DNA from 3 places in the Spirosoma rhododendri genome. Region 3 is predicted to be linked to each of the others. Evidence: riboswitches for the same ligand, from Rfam matches in the RefSeq annotation. Region 3 holds a riboswitch; each other region holds the start of a gene.
What was found. Region 3 has a riboswitch for cobalamin ahead of HH216_RS15315 (ABC transporter substrate-binding protein). Riboswitches for the same ligand answer to the same signal wherever they lie in the genome.
Positions count from the first base shown of each region.

Region 1: linked by a shared signal. The riboswitch ahead of metE (5-methyltetrahydropteroyltriglutamate--homocysteine S-methyltransferase) and the one ahead of HH216_RS15315 (ABC transporter substrate-binding protein) in region 3 are both predicted to bind cobalamin.
Region 2: linked by a shared signal. The riboswitch ahead of HH216_RS01245 (TonB-dependent receptor plug domain-containing protein) and the one ahead of HH216_RS15315 (ABC transporter substrate-binding protein) in region 3 are both predicted to bind cobalamin.

Region 1 covers NZ_CP051677.1:4,948,105-4,954,458, reverse strand. The annotation lists gene rpiB (ribose 5-phosphate isomerase B) at 1-136, opposite strand, end outside; gene zwf (glucose-6-phosphate dehydrogenase) at 252-1,733, shown strand; gene HH216_RS26260 (molybdopterin-binding protein) at 2,049-2,303, shown strand; gene HH216_RS26255 (hypothetical protein) at 2,333-2,542, shown strand; gene HH216_RS20590 (FAD-dependent oxidoreductase) at 2,665-4,374, shown strand; cobalamin riboswitch at 4,575-4,777, shown strand; gene metE (5-methyltetrahydropteroyltriglutamate--homocysteine S-methyltransferase) at 4,946-6,354, shown strand, end outside.
Region 2 covers NZ_CP051677.1:306,044-312,397, reverse strand. The annotation lists gene HH216_RS01255 (M16 family metallopeptidase) at 1-80, shown strand, start outside; gene HH216_RS01250 (M16 family metallopeptidase) at 244-1,620, shown strand; cobalamin riboswitch at 1,845-2,046, shown strand; gene HH216_RS01245 (TonB-dependent receptor plug domain-containing protein) at 2,158-4,059, shown strand; gene HH216_RS01240 (YncE family protein) at 4,056-5,114, shown strand; gene HH216_RS01235 (hypothetical protein) at 5,348-5,986, shown strand; gene HH216_RS01230 (Na+/H+ antiporter) at 6,227-6,354, opposite strand, start outside.
Region 3 covers NZ_CP051677.1:3,684,439-3,690,792, forward strand. The annotation lists gene HH216_RS15310 (YjbH domain-containing protein) at 1-917, shown strand, start outside; cobalamin riboswitch at 1,019-1,225, shown strand; gene HH216_RS15315 (ABC transporter substrate-binding protein) at 1,278-2,450, shown strand; gene HH216_RS15320 (FecCD family ABC transporter permease) at 2,450-3,529, shown strand; gene HH216_RS15325 (ABC transporter ATP-binding protein) at 3,529-4,527, shown strand; gene HH216_RS15330 (cob(I)yrinic acid a,c-diamide adenosyltransferase) at 4,645-5,223, shown strand; gene HH216_RS15335 (bifunctional adenosylcobinamide kinase/adenosylcobinamide-phosphate guanylyltransferase) at 5,220-5,729, shown strand; gene cobT (nicotinate-nucleotide--dimethylbenzimidazole phosphoribosyltransferase) at 5,921-6,354, shown strand, end outside.

The sequences.
Region 1 (6,354 bases), 1.3 Mb from region 3:
ACAGCGGATAATCAACGGAAGGTGTCTCGGCGTAGGTGCCTTTGTCGACAACCGTGTGGCCGAGTTCGGTCAGCATAGTTTTTATGGCTTCTTTGTAGCGGAAGCCAGCGTGGTCGGAACCGATTGCAATGGTCATGGGCGTTATAGTATGAGTCGTGACTGTAAAACAAACACCGGGTCGGGTAGGAGTGTTTGTTGGAAAGGTCGGTATCTTGCGCCGACCTTTAGTCAGATATACAACCTGCTAATCTATGATTCCTGCAACGAACCAGCGGCCGGGACCCACCGTCCTCTTCATTTTTGGCGGTAGCGGAGACCTGAACCTGCGTAAGCTGACGCCCGCCCTTTACAATCTATTTATTGAAAAATATTTGCCCGAGCAATTTGCCGTGGTAGGTCTGGGCCGTAGCGAATACAGCGATGAGAGCTTTCGCGAACGGCTGCTCGACGGGGTGAAAAAATTCTCCCGCCGTAAAGACGGGCCGTGGGATGAGTTTGCACCCTGCCTGTCGTACCTGCAAATGGACGCGGGTGACGCCAATGCCTATCAGCTGCTGGCCGACTACGTGGGTAAGAAAGAGCAGGAGTGGGGCGAACGGCCAAGCGTGCTGTTTTACCTCGCCGTGGCGCCCCAGCTTGTGCCCGGGATCGCCGAAAATCTGGGTAAACTGGATCTCTGCACCGACAAGGCCCACGTTCGGATCGTGGTTGAGAAACCGTTTGGGCACGACCTGAAAACGGCGCAGGAACTCAACACGCTGCTTGGTGGGCTGTTTGCCGAAGAGCAGATCTACCGGATCGACCATTACCTCGGCAAAGAAACGGTACAGAATATTCTGGCGCTGCGCTTCGCCAACTCCCTCTTTGAACCCATCTGGAACCGGCAGTACGTAGAGTCGGTACAGATCACGGCGGCCGAAACCGTCGGGCTGGAAGGGCGGGGCGGCTACTACGAGGAGTCGGGCGCGCTGCGCGACATGATTCAGAACCACCTCTTGCAGGTGATGTGCATGGTCGCGACGGAAGCCCCCATTTCGTTCGATGCCAACGAAGTGCGGAACAAAACAGTGGAAGTGCTCAACGCTATTCGGCCCATCGACCCGTCTCATGCGGTGCGCGGTCAGTACGGCCCCGGTAAAGTCGATGGCAAGGACATTCCGGGCTACCGCGAAGAAAAAGGCGTCGACCCCGAATCAGCGACAGAGACGTTTGCCGCTGTGAAGCTGTACGTCAACAACTGGCGGTGGGAGAACGTACCGTTTTACCTGCGGACGGGGAAAGTGCTGCCCGAAAAAGCAACGGTGATTACCATTCAGTTCAAACCCGCTCCGCACTACGCTTTCCCCGAAGAAGCGTCGAAAGAGTGGCGGGCTAACCGACTGATTATTGGTATTCAACCCAATATGGACATCCGGTTGCAGTTCCAGGCCAAGCGTCCGGGCCAAACGCTCGCCATCGACCCGGTTGAGATGGTGTTTAGTTACAAAACGGCCTATGAAGGGCAGGAGCCGGAAGCCTACGAAACGCTGCTGCTCGACGCCATGACTGGCGACGCGACGCTGTTCATGCGGGCCGATCAGGTCGAAGCGGCCTGGAAGGTGGTAACGCCAATCATTGAAAACTGGGACAACACGAAGCCAACCGATTTTCCGAACTACGAGCCCGGTACCTGGGGCCCCGAAGCGGCCATGAAGCTGATCGAGAACGACGGTTTCCACTGGACGATGAAGTAAGGCCGACCAGATTTGGCAGTAGATTTTGTAGAGACGCAATCGCACCGGTGACCCGGACGTTGCGTCTCTTTTTTTGCGCCAGCCTAGATCACACTGGGCTGGGAGTAGGTAGTGCCATCCAGTTGTGTAGAGACGCGATCCTTCGCGTCTCAGCACGCGTCAGCCCGGATGCGTCAGCAACAACGCCATCCGGTGCAAAAACCATCCGGGGGCTGAGACGCGAAGGGTCGCGTCTCTACATATATCAATCGTGCCATCCGACAGTAAAAGACAACGATCGGCCGTTATATTTGTGAAAATATAACGGCCTTTTCTATGAATGGCTCACGGGCAAAAATTCAACTTCTGTTTACTGTTGTCGCGCTGCTGCTGACGACGATTTCATTTGCCCAGACGATCACGATTTCGGGCGAACTTACCAAACCGCTGACCCTGAAACCAGCCGACATCAAGGCCATGTCGCACACTGCCGTCACCACCACTGACCGCGACGGTAAGGAACATACTTACTCGGGCATCCCCCTGATTGCGCTGCTGAATCAGGCGGGGCCAGTACGGGGACTGCGCTGAAAGGGAAGAACCTGACCAAATACGTCGTCGTGAAAGCTGCCGATGGCTACGAAGTCGTATTTGCACTCGCCGAGCTTGATCCCGACTTTTCGACGCGCACGATTTTACTGGCCGACAGCGTCGATGGGGCTCCGCTGGCCGATGGCATGGGGCCGTACCGGGTGGTGGTGCCCGGCGAAAAGAAACCTGCCCGCTGGATTCGTCAGGTGACGGAGATGGCCGTAAAACTGGCGAAGTAGGTCCGGCGGAAGCAGAGCCAGATAAGTTGGCCGGTGTAGGTGCATCCTACGAATTTTGTTAGTTTGCCCTCTCACTTTTCCCGGATAAGACGGCGCATGACCGGTGCGCTCCGGTTTTTCGCATGAATCGACGTTCGTTTATTAGTCAACTGTCTGCCGTTGGCGGAACAGCCCTGACAACCTCTCTGCCCGCGTTTTCTGCCACAAAGCATGACACAACGCGCCGTGCTACGGCCACTGGTTATACGGCAGACGTGGTTATTGCGGGCGGAGGTGTGGGTGGTTGCGCGGCTGCGCTGAGTGCCCTGCGTACCGGGAAAACGGTTGTGATGACCGAAGAAACAGACTGGATTGGCGGGCAACTGACGCAGCAGGGCGTTCCGCCCGACGAACACCAGTGGATTGAAACTCACGGGGCTACCCGCCTGTATCGACAGTACCGGAACGCCGTCCGCGACTTCTATCGGCAGTATTACCCGCTGACCGAAACGGCCCGTGCGCAACCGTACCTGAATCCGGGTGACGGTGCCGTGTCGCGACTCAGCCACGAACCGCGTGTATCGCTGATCGTATTGCAACAGCTGCTGGCTCCGTATCTGAGTGCGGGTAAGCTGACGCTGTTGCTCGACCACAAAATCAGCGGGGCCGACGTGCAGGGCGACCGGGTGCGTGCCTTAACCGCCCGAAATCGCCAAACCGGGCGCGAACTTGTGCTGACGGCCCCGTACTTCGTCGACGCTACCGAACTCGGCGATCTGCTGCCGATGACCAAAACCGAGTTTGTGACCGGGGCTGAATCCCGTGCCGATACCCGCGAACTCCACGCCCCCGAACAGGCCGACCCCAAAAATGTGCAGGCGTTCACGATGTGCTTCGCGATGGACTATGTTCCTGGTGAAAATCACATCATCGATAAGCCGCGTGAGTACGATTTCTGGCGTAACCACACGCCCGTGCTGAAACCAGCCTGGTCGGGAAAACTGCTGTCGCTGTCGTACTCGAACCCGAAAACACTGGACCCCAAAACGCTGGGCTTTCAGCCCGAGGGTGCCAAAACTGGCGATGCGCTAAACCTCTGGAATTACCGGCGCATCATCAGTCGGGCGAATTTCGAGTCGGGGTTCTATAAGGGCGACATCAGCAGTGTCAACTGGCCACAAAACGACTACGCGCTGGGGAATCTAATTGGTGCGTCGGAGAAAGAATTCGCCCGACACGTCGACCGGGCAAAGCAGCTGAGTCTGTCGTTACTGTACTGGCTGCAAACCAAAGTGCCGCGCCCCGATGGTGGGCAAGGCTGGCCCGGCCTTCGACTCCGCCCCGACGTGATGGGTACCACCGATGGGCTGGCCAAATACCCGTACATCCGGGAAGCCCGGCGCATCAAACCCGTCTTCCGCGTATTGGAAGAATACGTTGGAGCCGATAACCGGGCGCTGATTACGGGGCAGAAAACCGGGAATAAAGCCGCGCCCTTCGCCGACAGTGTTGGTATCGGCTACTACCATATCGACCTGCACCCCAGTACCAGCGGCAACAACTACATCGACTTTGGGTCGTTGCCGTTTCAGATACCGTTGGGGGCTTTACTGCCGCAACGAATGGAAAATCTGCTGCCCGCCTGTAAAAATATCGGTACGACACACATCACCAACGGCTGTTACCGACTGCACCCCGTCGAGTGGAGCATCGGCGAAGCGGTTGGGGCGTTGATTTCGTTTGCCATCGATAGAAAGGTGCCACCCCGTGCCGTGCGCGAAAAGCAAAACCTGTTGGCCGACTTTCAGCAACTGATTCGTTCGCAGGGTATCGATACGCAGTGGCCTGCCTAGTCCGGTCATCAGCGAGTGGGGCAGCAAATCTCGTCGACCGACGGTTTTGCCAGAAAAAATCTGGTCGGATAAGCGTTTGAGGGTCAGGCGGCAACACCGGGCTATGACCTGCGCGGCCAGTCTGCTTACGGTGGGCCGGGTGCGTCATCGTTGTGATTGTCCGGCCAATGCGACTAGCTTTGCCCCAACGTTCTTTGTTTTCCGTCAAACAGGCTATTGGTTTTCCTGAGAGGTTCAGGAGATTAAAAAGGAATCGTGTGAAATTCACGAGCAGACGTTGCTACTGTCAGTGACCATCAGAAAAGGGTTTGCCCTCGATGTCCATTGTCCCCGTTACCAGGGGATGAGAAGGACGGCAAATACCGTCACAAGCCAGGAGACTTGCCCTTAGCCTTGCTGATTACGCCCACACGGCCCTGGGTTCTATCACGTATTGACCACTTTTTCCCGTTTCATTTTTCCGCTCCATCACCGGGGCCGGGTGTGGTGTGTCGTATCGATAGAGTTTGGAGTTGGGTAGGCGTATGGAGTTCGGCATCGAACGCGATCAACCATTTTTCAAACCATTTTTATGATCGCACACAATCTCGGCTATCCACGAATTGGTAGCCACCGCGAACTCAAACGGGCCTGCGAACAGTTCTGGGCCAACAAAATCACGTGTCAGCAGCTAGAGGACGTCGGGCGGCAAATCCGCACCGATAACTGGCTGACCCAACAGCAGGCGGGCATCGCGCTCGTTCCCTGCAACGACTTCTCGTTCTACGATCAGGTGCTCGACCTGTCGCTGACGGTAGGGGCCATTCCACCCCGTTTCCAGCCGCTGCTCGACAGTGCCGAACCGGACGATGACCACCTGACGCTGTACTTCGCCATGGCGCGGGGTTATCAGCAGAACGGCCTCGACCTGAAAGCGATGGAGATGACCAAGTGGTTCGACACAAACTACCACTACATCGTTCCGGAATTCTCGAAAGACCAGTCGTTTACGTTGCTGTCGGAACGCATCTTCACCCAGTTCGATGAAGCCCGGCAGACGCTTGGCGTGGTGCCGAAACCGGTGCTGATTGGCCCCGTGACGTATCTGTTGCTGGGCAAAGAGAAAGACGTCGACTTTGACCGGCTGGACCTGATCGACCGGCTGCTGCCCGTCTACGAACAGATACTGAGTCGCCTTCAAACGCAGGGTGCCACTTGGATTCAACTGGATGAACCGGGTCTGTCGCTCGACCTGACCGATGCCCAACGCGCGGTGTTCGCCAAAACCTACGCCCGGCTACGCGGACAATTCCCCGACCTGAACATCCTGCTGGCGTCGTATTTCGACTGCTACGGCGACAACCTGAACCTGGCCCTGCAACTGCCCGTCGACGCGCTGCACCTCGATCTGGTCCGCTGCCCAAGCCAACTGGACGACATCCTCCAAACTGATTTTGCCAGCAAGTCGACGCAGCTTTCAATAGGCGTCATCAACGGGCGGAATATCTGGATCAATGATCTGGAAAAGTCGCGACAGACGATCCAGCGGGTTGTCAATGCTATTGGTAGTGAGCGGGTTATGCTGGCACCATCGTGTTCGCTGCTGCACGTTCCCTGCGATTTGGCTAACGAAACGGCCGAGCAGGGCCTGACGCCCGAAATCAAGCAATGGCTGGCCTTCGCCCGGCAAAAACTGGACGAACTGGCCACGCTCACGACGCTGTTCAACGACCCCGCCAATGCGTCAGCGAATGCGGTTCTGGCGGCAAACCAGCAGGCCATCACCGCCCGGAAAGAGTCAGCGCTGATTAATCGACCGGCGGTGCAGAACAGGGTGCGCCAACTGACGGAGCAGGATGCACAGCGTAATGCGTCGTTCGTAGACCGGCAGGCGGAGCAGCACGCGCATCTGCAATTGCCCCTGTTCCCGACGACGACAATCGGTTCGTTTCCGCAGACGGACGCCGTGCGGGCCAACCGGGCGAAGTGGAAGAAAGGCGA
Region 2 (6,354 bases), 2.4 Mb from region 3:
CGAAAACCTACCTGACCATGCGCAACCGCACCGTCGGCTATTTATTGCCGGAAACGAAAAAAGTGGCGGGCGCGAATTAAATATACCCTCACCCCCGGCCCCTCTCCCAAAACGGGAGAGGGGGGTGGCACGTCCTGCCAATTAGCTCCCTGTGGGTACCAATCCGCTAGTCACCCCTCTCCTGTTTTAGGAGAGGGGCTGGGGGTGAGGTCAATCGCAGCCGTGAGGTCAAACCGATATACCATGAAGAAACTCATCATACTCGTTACCACCCTGCTCGTGGCGGGGTTGGCGCAGGCACAGACGTTTAAGGTGCCGCCATTCCAGAAATTTAAACTCAAAAACGGGCTGACTGTCTACCTGATGGAGCAGCACGAAGTCCCGCTCATCAACGTGTCGGCGGTGTTCGACGCGGGGGCGGTGGACGACGGTACGCGCTACGGGCTGGCCAACATGACCGCCGATGCGCTGCTGTTTGGCAGTTCGCGCTACACGAAGGAGGAACTCGAAGCCAAAACCGAGTACGTCGGGGCCAGTATCGACACCTACGGCGGCAAGGAAGTGGCCAAACTGACGGCTTCGTTCGCGGTGAAAGATCAGGATCTGCTGTTTGACATTTTCCAGGACGTACTGACCAAACCGACGTTTAATCAGACCGAGTTTGACAAGTACAAACAGCGGCTGTTGCTTCAGCTGACTCAGCAAAAGGAAAGCCCCCGCTCGGTGATCGGCTCGTATTTTGGGCGGTTCGTCTACGGCGACAACCCCTACGCCAACCCGATTTCGGGGACACCTGCGTCGGTGTCGGCGATTTCGGCGAATGATGTTCGGCAGTTTTATCAGAAAAATTATACCACCGACCGGGCGGCTATCGCCATCGTCGGCGACTTCAACACGGCCGCGATGAAAAAGCGCATGACCGATCTGTTCAGCAACTGGAAAACGGCGGCTTCCACTACGCCCCGGCTGGACGAACCGGCGTTGGCGTTCAGCGGTCCTCGTGTGCTGCTGGTCAACAAAGACGACGCCCGCGAAACGACGTTTATCATCGGTGGTAAGGGTATCAAGCAGAGTAATCCCGATTTTATTCCCGTCACGGTTGTCAATACGATTCTGGGTGGGCGATTTACGTCGTGGCTCAACGATGCGCTGCGCGTGAACTCCGGCCTGACCTACGGGGCCAACAGTCGATTTGCGACGTATCGGAACAGCGGTACGTTTGTCGTATCGACATTCACGAAGAATAGTAGCACGATCCCCGCGATTGACTTGGCCGTTCATGTGCTCGACAGCCTGCACCGCACCGGTATCGACGAGAAGACGCTGACATCGGCCAAAAACTACGTCAAAGCCGATTTTCCACCTCGCTATGAGTCAGCGAGCGAGTTGGCCAACCTGCTGACGGATATGTTTAGCCTGGGGTACGATGAGTCGTTTATCAACAATTTTCAGAAGAACGTCGACGGGCTGACGGTAGCCAAAACGCGGCAGATCATCGACCAGTATTTTCCTGACAAGAACCTGCAATTCGTGCTGATCGGAAAGGCCGATGCGATTCGGGATAAGGTGAAAAAATACGGTGCCGTTACGGAGAAAGAAATCAAGGCAGAAGGCTTCTAAGTGGCCCTCTTTCGTGATGAGGTTACCGTTCGCGAACCCGTTTGCACCGCTCAATCAATAAACATAGGACGGAGTGAGGGGGCTACATACGTTTGACCATCTGGCAGGTAGTGGGTATTTACCCATGACTGACCAAGTAACGAGGTAGTCTTTCCGTTACTATTCCACCTGTTCAATAATTCAGCCCCGAGCAATCGGGGCTGTTTTTTTAGGTGATTCCCGTACCTTTGTCGCGAGTTATCGGTGCCTGATGCCGCTCCGTAGTGGCGTTCATGGCTTAAAAGGGAAGTTGGTGGAAAACCGACGCTGTCCCCGCAACTGTAAGTCTGTACAAACCCGGTTCAATCTGCATGGCCACTGCCTACGGGCGGGAAGGCCCGGACCGGGACGACGAGCCAGGAGACCTGCCGATGACCATCCGCTGCCGAATCGTTCGGAGGAAACGGCCCGGTCGCGTGCTGACGCAAACACGCACGAGAACTGAATCAGATTGTGAAAACCCACGGATGGTTTTGGGGGGCTGTTGGGCTTTCGCTGATGGCTAGCTGGCCTGTTGGCGCGCTCGCCCAAACCACCACAACCGTACCCGACTCCGCCGTGGCGCTGTCGGCGGTGACGGTGCGGGCTATCGCGCCTGAACGGTTTCTGGCGGGGCAAAAAATTCAGCGCATCGATTCGACCACACTGCTTCAGTTTCGGTTCAGCACCATCACCGACCTGCTGACGTACAATACACCCCTGGCGTTTAAGAGCTACGGCCCCGGTCAGCTGGCTACGGTATCCTTTCGCGGTACGTCGGCCAACCACACGGCGGTTCTCTGGAACGGCATCAATATTAACCAGCCGAACCTCGGCCAAACCGATTTCTCAACCGTGCCCGTCGCGGGTTTCGATAAACTGGCTGTGCAATATGGCTCAGGGGCCAGTGCCATCGGCTCCGATGCCGTGGGCGGTAGCATTCTGCTGGGAAGTCAGGCCGACTGGCAAACGCGGCTGGGCGTGACGGTGGGGCAGCAACTGGCGTCGTTCCGTAATAATCAGACGCAGTTGGGGCTTCGCTACAGCAGTGCGCCGGGGGCAAACTGGCAGGTGTCGGGCCGGACGTACCTGTACCGGAGTCAGCTGAACAACGACTACCCGTACCGCGAATTTCGTAACTACTTCGTCGATCAGGCCACGACGGCGCAACGGGGGCTGGTGCAGGATGTGTACGTGCGGCACCGCAACGGTCAGCAACTGTCGGTCAATGCCTGGTTGACGGATAATGATCTGATCCTGAGCCCGCAGGATGCCATTGCGCGGGAGCGAACCCGTACGCAGTCGGCGCGGTTGCTGACGACCTACGCAGCCGGGGCCACAACCGTGCGGCTGGGCTGGATCCGCGACGTGCTCGATTACGCCAAAAGCGACTTTACCCGACCCGATCATACCGAAACCGACCGGTTTATTGGTCGCGTCGAACGCGAGTTCCGGCTGTGGCCCGGCCTGACGGGGGCAGCGGTGAACCTACGGACGGGCGGGGAATGGTCGCACTACCGCACCCGGACGGACGGTTATGGCGGGCAGCTTATCACCGAAAACCGGCAGGACCTGTACGCGCTGCTGCGACTGCAAACGGCGCGTTGGCTCGTGTCGGCTAATGTCCGGCAGGCGTTTGTGACCCGCTTCAACCCCCCGCTGACGCCTTCGCTGGGTGCTGAATACAAACTGCTGATGCAGGGATCGACGACCCTCACGGCGAAAGCATCTGTCGGGCGGAGCTACCGGGTGCCGACCCTGAACGAACGCTACTGGATCGAACTCGGCGACCCGAATCTGAAACCCGAATCGGGCGTTAATCTGGAAGGTGGGCTATCGCTGGTCAGTGCACTGTCGCCCACGCTGAACCTAACCACCGACCTGACGGCATACCATAACCGCGTCGACAATTGGGTGCTCTGGAACCCCACGACCGACTACCACGTCGAAAACCTGCAACTGGTGGTGGCACGGGGTGGCGAACTAGCAGGCACACTTCGCTACGCGCAGTCGGGCTGGCAGGCGGGGCTACGGGTCGGCTATGCACTGACGCGCACGTCGCAGGAGCGGGCCTACGACAGCTACGCCCGCGACGTGATCGGTAAGCAGTTGCCTTACGTGCCGGTGCATACGGGTACGCTCAACGCCTGGGTGCAGCGCGGCCGGTCGCGGCTGTCGGTGCAGATGCAGACAAGTTCGCGCCGGTACATCACCGCCGACAACACGCAGTATTTTCAGGGTGTCCTGCTGGCGAATGTGCTGGCCGAAACGCAGGTGCGGGTCGCCAAAGCCGCTTTTCGGGTGCAGGGTCAGGTCAATAATCTATTCGACGCGCTGGTCATCAGCGTTCGGCGCAACGCCCTGCCGGGCCGAAATTTCGCCATCAACGTGCTTTTTACTTTACCATCCAATAATCTATGAACAAACACATTACAACCGGAATCGTCGCCAGCGTATTAACGCTTAGCCTGTGGAACTGTAAAACCACCGACCCGGAGGCATCGCCTTACGAATCAGGAGCTTATATTGCCAATCAAGGTAATTTTTCGCAGAATAACGGGTCGGTGACCTATATCCCGACGGGTAGTAATACGGCGCAGACCAGCATCTTCGCTACGGCAAATTCTGGGCTGACGATCAGCGGTGGCGTTCAGGATATTACGGATGTCAACGGCAAAATGCTGATTCTGGTCGATAACACGGCGGCCGGTCAGGACAAGGTCGAGATCGTGGAAGACGGTACGTTCAAAAGCCGGGCGACGCTGAAAACCCCCGACATTGAGAACCCCCGCCGGGTGATCTACGCGGCTCCCAACAAAGCGTATGTTAGCTGCTGGGATGTATCGGGTAGCTTCAGCGCGGGTACGTTCTATAAAGATCCCGGTTACGTGGCGGTCGTCGACGTGAACTCGGGTACGGTGACGAAGAAAATCTCAGCCGTTAAGGGAGCCGAGGGTATGGTTCTCGTCGGTAGTGAAGTATTCGTTGGTAGTGCCGGTTACAGCGGTGGGAATGCGTTGGCCATTATCAATATCAACACCGACGAGGTGGTTCAGAAGGTCGACATGGGTGGCGAAGCCGAACCGATTGCCGTCGATGCCAATGGTAAACTGTGGGTACTGGTCGGTCAGACGATGATCTGCTATAACGCCGGTGCCCGAACCGTTGAGAAGCGCGTACCGCTGAACGCAACCCCAACGGGCGTGGCCATCAGCCGCGACAAAAAGAGCTTCTACTTCTCGACCAGCAACCGTACCTACCGGTTCGCCATCACCGACACCAGTGTACCAACGACGGCCGTTCAGAACCGTTCGTTCAGCGCCATCGGTATCGACCCAAACAGCGGTACATTCTACGGTAGTCAGAACCCGGTCAGCTACAGTCAGGCGGGGTACGTAATCCGCTACCAAGAAAGCGGTGCCCTGATCGACTCGGTCCGCGCCGAAATCGCTCCGTCGCGGTTCTTTTTCCGGTAATGGGGCGGGTTTCCCTCACCCCCGGCCCCTCTCCCAAAACGGGAGAGGGGAGCGTTAAATGGTATGCAATAACAGGTTGGGTAAAGCGAACCGCTAATAATGTATAGGTAAACTTCCGCGCAACAGGTTGCCCGTCCCGAAACAGAGCGGGTTTTGCTCGTTATGCGGTTTCGGTTGACACAGCGAACGCCCCGGTTTGGTAGGTTTCTCTCGACATGATAAACTTGAGAGTTATGGAAAAAGAAATATTTGAAAAAGCTTTCAACGAAAGTCTAAACAAAAACTTCCAAAGACAATCAAAGTATTTCGAATTTGACTTTTATGTTTTCTCTGAGCTGGGTGGTTTGATATTTGAAATCAACAAATGTCTAATTCTTGATTTTTATCGGGCGTCGATAACTTTGACAAATAATCTTTTAGAGCGATTACTGAAGCTAGCTTTAATTTATAACGAGACTGGGATTGGCCCTCAACCAATTGAAGACTGGAGTTCTACTTTTTCTATACCTAATGAAAAGTATAGCTCTATTCCATTAGGTAATTCGATAGAGAAATGTAGAAAGGAAGGTTTAATTACAGAAATTGAAAAAGATATTTTATTCAATACAATTCGAGAATTAATGCGAAACGGATTCTCGCACGCAGACCCAAGCAAAATATTACAAGACCTCCCAGATGAAATGCCTCTTTTGCAGGGTAGTTTCTTAAATCCCACAGAATTGAAAAAAGTTGAAATTAATTACAAAGTTATCCCGATCTTTCAGTCTTTACAGATGGATACCTTTGCTAGAGAAAATGCTTCAAGCTATTTTGATTTCGTTTTCAGGCTTGTGAAAGAAATAGATAAAAAAATTACTGATAAAAATAAGTGAAAGCTGAAAGATTGCACTGTTAATTCGATCCACATGTGCAGCTTGTCGGGCGCAGGTCGCAGTGTCATGCACAGCAGCCTAAGTGTCCAAATTCACAGTGCCTTATGCCATTGGTAAACTTCTTCAGTAAGGGCGTCTACTAAGCCAAGAGAAGGGTACGATAGATAGTCCGCTAGTCACCCCTCTCCTGTTTTAGGAGAGGGGCGGGGGGTGAGGTCGGCCGCTGCCGGTGAGGGCAAACTACTTTTCTTCCAACTCCAGCCGCCCTTCTTCCAGATCCAGTTCGAAGAGAATCGAGCGGAGGACTTCGTCGTCGTGTTCGCCAGTGTGGCGCAGGCGGGTGGCTTCCTCGCGTTCGAGCTGGATAA
Region 3 (6,354 bases):
CCGTTGCCAACACGGCTACGACGCTGGTTCCGCTTTTTCAGGGCGTATCGATTGCGCAGTATCGTCTGTCGCCCACGTTCAGCACCAGTCTGCTAACCCGCCGGGACCGGATTGCCTACGCCGACGCGGTACCGTTCAACCGGCGGGCCTACAAGCTTGATTTTCGTCTTCAGCCGGAGTTCACGGCTAACTTCGGAAATCGTGACCGGCCGGTGCAGAGCAAAACCAACATCCTGCTGCAAAGCCAGCTTTATCTGCGTCGGGGTCTGGTACTCAACTGGGGTATCGTGTTTCCAATCGTGAATGATCTGGATAATCAGGCGCTGAATGTTCGTCCGGCCCCGATCTTCCTGAACCAGTTCCTGGCGCTTAACCAGGCTGACTTTATGAGTATTTCGGCGGGATTGTTCTACACGGACCGGTACGGCCTGAACGTGCAGTACCGGCACGCAGACCTGCGGTCTCCCTGGTCATTCGGGCTTGAAACCAGCCTGACCGGGTTTTACTTCTTCCCCAAAGACGGCTTTTATTATCAGTCGCCCACGGACCTGCTGCTGCTGGCTGATCTGGCTTACCGCATTGGCCGACATAATGTAACGCTGAAAGTATCGGGCGGGCAGTACCTGTACAATGACCGGGGCGGACGAATTGACTTTATCCGGCAGTTTCCGAATGTTGAGGTGGGCTTTTTTGCGACCAAAACGGGAAATGGCTCGACCGCTGGCTTTAACTTCGCTATCCCTATCCCGCCGGGACGTATTGCGCAGACGAAGCGGGTCAGGCTGCGAAGTACCGAAGAGTTTCGGTGGGAGTATAACTACAGCCGGGGCTACAACATCGGCTCCCGGTACAAAGTGGGCTATCAGCTCGATGCCCTCTTGCGACAGTACCACAACAGTTATCTTAAAAGTCAGTAGCATCAGGGCCGTCCGCACCAGTTTGTGAAAACGCACTACTGGTCGAAACGGGCGGGCCGACATTTCTCCGGCAGCGTAGTACGATTACGAATACCAACACCGTACCTTTGTGGGGCAAGGGTAGCCGACGGTGTGTTTCAGACACGACCGGCCGGTTTTAAAAGGGAATCCCGGTGCAAAACCGGAACAGTCTCCGCTGCTGTAATCTCCACAAACGTAATCAACCCCGTGTGCCACTGTTTCTGCGAAATGGGAAGGCCGTTGGTTACGGAGTAAGTCAGAAGACCTGCCGTTGCTTCATCGATAATGGCTTTCGGAGAAAAGGCCCGTTCATCTGTGCATACAAAAACTGCTCGTTTTTTGCAGCGTAAACCACGCATTGCCGCCTGGTTTGTCTGCCTGTTGTTTGGTCTGTCAACCAGCAGCGTATCCTATACGGTTACCGCAAAGCCCGCACCCAAAAGCGCGGTTCCGGCCCGTCCGCAGGTTGCCATCCGTTACGCCAAAGGCTTTACGATTCGCTACAGCGGCCCCTACAAATTCGTGTCGATCATGAGTCCGTTCGACAAAAGCGTCGATACGGTTCGGTACGTGCTGGTGCCGCGCGGAACGCCCGCGCCGAAAGGTTACGCGGCCAGTCAGGTCATTGATATTCCACTGCGGAGTATCGTCGCTATGTCGTCGATGCACGTAGGGTTGGCGGAATTCCTGGGGGCGGAAGACCTCATCGTCGGTCTGGGTAATCTCAAATACGTATCGTCGCCGAAGGTGATTCAGCGCATCGACGCGGGGAAGGTCCGTGAAGTGGGCCGCGACCAGACCATCAACGACGAACAGGTAATTACGATGCAGCCCGATTTGCTGATGGCGATGGGGAGCCCCACGGCCCGGCTCGACCATTACCGTACCATCCGGGGTGCGGGCGTGCCGGTGCTGATCAACTCGGAATGGGTGGAGACAACGCCACTGGGCCGGGCTGAATGGGTGAAACTGCTGGCTGCGCTGCTCAACAAAGAAACGCTCGTCAACCAGAAATTCGCGAAGGTCGAGCAGGAATACAACCGGCTGGCTACGCTGACGAAGCCGGTTGCCAGCAAGCCGACGATTATCAGCGGCATGAACAGCAAGGACGCCTGGTTCGTACCCGACGGCGACAGCTACATGACCCGCTTTTTTCTGGATGCCGGAGGAAAATATCCGTGGGTGAACCGCCGGGCAACGGGTAGCCTACCGCTCAATTTTGAAGCCGTGTACCCCGTCGCCCTAACGGCCGACTACTGGCTCAACGTGGGGATGATGTCGGTCGATTCGAAGCAGAGTGTACTGGCCAAAGACGCGCGCTACGCCGATTTCAAAGCTTTCAAAACCGGACGACTGTACAGCTATACCAAACGGGTCAACAGTCGGGGTTCCAACGATTTCTGGGAATCCGGTGCCGTCAATCCGCATCTGGTGCTGGCCGACCTGATCCGTATTCTGCACCCCGATCTGCTACCGAAGCACCAACTGGTTTACTATCAGCAACTGAAGTGATGAACACGGCTGATACGCATCCGTCCGGTCCGCCATCCGCGTGGTCCTGGCGTCGGCTCGTCGTGCCCGTACTGGCCGGGCTGGCGCTGCTTTGCTTTCTACTCGACATTGCCCTGGGGTCGGTAGCTATTCCGATCAAAGAAGTGGCCCGTATCGTGTTCAGCCAAACGTCCGACAACGAAGCGTGGCTGTACATCGTCCAGAAGATACGGCTACCCAAGGCCATCACGGCCGTTATCGTCGGCTGTGGCCTGTCGGTGAGTGGGTTACAGATGCAGGCGTTGTTTCGCAATCCGCTGGCTGGTCCGTCGGAGCTGGGGATTACGGCCGGGGCTGGGCTGGGTGTCGCGCTGGTCATGCTGGGCAGCGGGGGTAGTGCCAGTTTGTACGCGATCCGGCAACTGGGCATCGGCGATAGCTGGCTGCTGGTCGCGGTGGCGTCGGCGGGGTCGGCGCTGGTACTGGCGCTGGTGCTGGCAATTGCCGGTCGACTGCGCGACAATGTCGTTTTGCTCATCGTTGGGGTGATGGTCGGTACCGTGACGCTGGCGATCATCAGCATCTGGCAATATTTCAGTCAGCCCGAACAGTTGCAGGAATATTTACTCTGGACGTTTGGCTCGCTGGGCGGGGTCGTACAGACGCACCTATACGTGCTGGCGGGTGTAGTGGCGGGTGGCCTGCTACTGGCGTTCACACTGTCGAAGTCACTGAACGTGCTGCTGCTGGGCGACAACTACGCCCGGAGTATGGGCCTCAATGTACCGCGCAGCCGCCTGCTGATTCTGCTCAGTACCAGTGTGCTGACGGGCAGTATCACGGCTTTCTGCGGACCGATCGGGTTCGTCGGTATCGCCGTGCCCCACCTGACCCGGTCACTGCTCGACACCGCCGACCATCGTCTGCTGATACCAACGGCCTGTCTGGTCGGAACCATTCTGCTGCTCATCTGCGACAGTATTGCGCAGTTGCCCGGTACGCAGGCGATTCTACCTATCAACATCGTCACCTCGCTACTAGGCGGGCCGGTCGTGATCTGGATTATCATGCGTCGTAACACCATCCGCACGGCTTTCTGATGAACGAACCGCTGTTAACGACGCACGACCTGAGCATCGGCTACCCGACGCAGCAACGTACCGTGGCGCAGGGGCTGACGCTGTCACTAGCTGCCGGTCAACTGGTTTGCCTGTTGGGACCGAACGGGGCGGGAAAGTCGACGCTGATGCGGACGCTGGCGGGGCTACAGACACCGCTGGCCGGAACGGTGCAGCTGGCTGGTCAGCCGTTGACTGACATCAGTACGCTCGATCTGGCCCGGCGCATGAGTCTGGTGCTGGCCGAGCGGGTGGATATGGGTACGATGCGGGTAAGTGAGCTGGTGGCGCTGGGCCGGGCCCCGCATACCGGCCGCTTCGGCCGACTGACGGCCATCGATCAGGCGCGGATTGAGCAGGCATTGACCCTGACGAATACGCACCGGCTGGCCGACCGGCGGTTGCATCAACTGAGTGATGGTGAGCGGCAGACGGTGATGCTGGCCCGTGCGCTGGCGCAGGATACCGACCTGATTTTGCTGGATGAACCCACGGCCCACCTCGACCTGCCTAACCGCGTTGAGATGATGCGGCTGCTGCGACAACTGACCCGGCAAACCGGCAAAGCGATTCTGCTATCGACCCACGAACTGGACCTGGCCCTGCAAGCCGCCGATGCACTATGGCTGTTCGACGCACGGGGACATCTGGCCGTGGGGGCACCCGAAGATCTGGTGCTAACGGGTGCGTTCGATGCTGCCTTCGACAAAGCCGGGTTTTACTTCGACCGCTCGACCGGCACGTTTACGATGCAACCCGATGAGAACGGTCCGGCGGTCCGCCTGTCGGGCAATGAGTCACTGCTGTTCTGGACGCGCCGGGCGCTGCGTCGGGAGGGATTCGCGATACAGGACACCGCCGACCGGACTATCGAAGCTTTTTTCCAACAGGGGCAGGCGCGTTGGCAGTACACCTATGCGGGACAAACCCGCATGGCTACGTCAGTGAGTGAATTGCTGAGGATGTTGAATACGTCATAGTTGTCCCCGACAGCTTCTAGCTGTCGGAGCCGTCAGGCTAAGTGTAGTTGCTTGATTAGCCGCTAGCGCGGCTCGACAGCTGGAAGCTGCCGGATACAACATAATCATCAAATTACTATGAAGATATACACGAAAAAAGGCGACAAAGGCACGACGGGCCTGTTTGGCGGAAGCCGGGTCGACAAAGACGACGTGCGGGTAGAATGCATTGGTACGCTCGACGAAGCAAATTCCACCATCGGGCTACTGCGGGTCAGGCTGGGCAACGCCCATGAATGGCAACCGAATCTGCACAAGATTCAGAAAGATTTGATGGATATGATGTCGCACCTGGCTCGCCCATCGGACGCCAAGAAGGAAAACAAGAACCCGATGCCGGAAGACGGCGCTGACTTCTGTGAGCAGTGGATCGACGCGCTCGAAGCAGCCATGTCGTCGCCATCGGATTACTTTCTCCTGCCGGGTGGCAACGAGATTTCGGCCCTATGCCACGTTGCCCGGACGCAGATTCGGCGGGGCGAACGGCGGCTGGTGTCACTGCGCAAAACCGACGAGGTTCACCCGGCTATTCCGGCCTATGTCAACCGGCTGTCGGATCTGTTTTTCACGCTGGCCCGCGCTGAAATGGACAAAGCCGGGGTTGCAGAGGAGAAATGGCAGTTGTTCCTCTACAAACGCTTTAAGTCCGAAGCATGATCGTTTACATCTCCGGTGGGGTCCGCAGCGGCAAAAGCCGGTACGCGCAGGAACGGGCCCGGCAGCTCAGCGACGCACCCGTTTACGTCGCGACGGCCCGCATTTGGGACGCGGAGTTCGGGCAGCGGGTCGACCGACACCGCGCCGAGCGTGGTCCCGAGTGGACGACGTTCGAGCAGGAAGCTAAGCTGGCTACGTTACCGCTGGCCAACCGGGTCGCCGTGATCGACTGCGTGACGCTCTGGCTGACGAATCTGTTTATGGCCCATGACAGCGACGTTGCCCGGACACTGACGGCGTTCAACGCGGAGGTCGACGCGCTGGTGAAATTGCCCGGCACGTTCCTGATTATTTCCAATGAAATCGGGATGGGGCTACACGCCGACACCGAACTCGGCCGTGCTTTCACCGATCTCCAGGGCTGGGCCAATCAATACGTAGCCGCCACCGCCGACGAAGCCATTTTTATGGTCTCCGGCCTGCCACTTTTTTTGAAAAACGCGTAGTCAAAGCTTTATGTAGCCTGGACCGGTGCGCCGGCCACCGTGGCGTGGTGCGATCCACGTCCGGGTGCCCGTCAGGGCAACTACTCAGGGCGGCAGCTAACAGGCCGCTTTGCGTCCACCCGGACCTAGAGCCGCGCCGGCGGGCCGGTCCAGGCTACACAGCTCACAGCACACACTCACCAAAACCCACAATGGAACAGCAGATTCAACACATCATTGACACGAAAACAAAACCGCTGGGGGCGTTGGGACGGCTGGAAACACTGGCGAAACAGATAGCCCTGATTCAGCAAACGACGCAACCACGACTGGTTGAGCCGCATTTGGTGGTAGTAGCGGCTAGTCATGGCATTGCCAACGAGGGCGTCAGCGCCTATCCCAGCGAAGTGACGTATCAGATGGTGCTGAATTTTCTGGCGGGGGGCGCGGCCATCAACGTCTTCACGCGGCAGCATGGCATCACGCTAAAGCTGGTCGATGCGGGCGTCGATTACACCTTCGACCCGTACCCGCACCTGATCGACGCTAAAGTTGCACCGGGTACGCGGAGTTTTCTGCGGGAAGCCGCCATGACGCCGGAACAGTGTGTTACCTGTCTGGAGAACGGCCGCGCACTGGTCGCGCA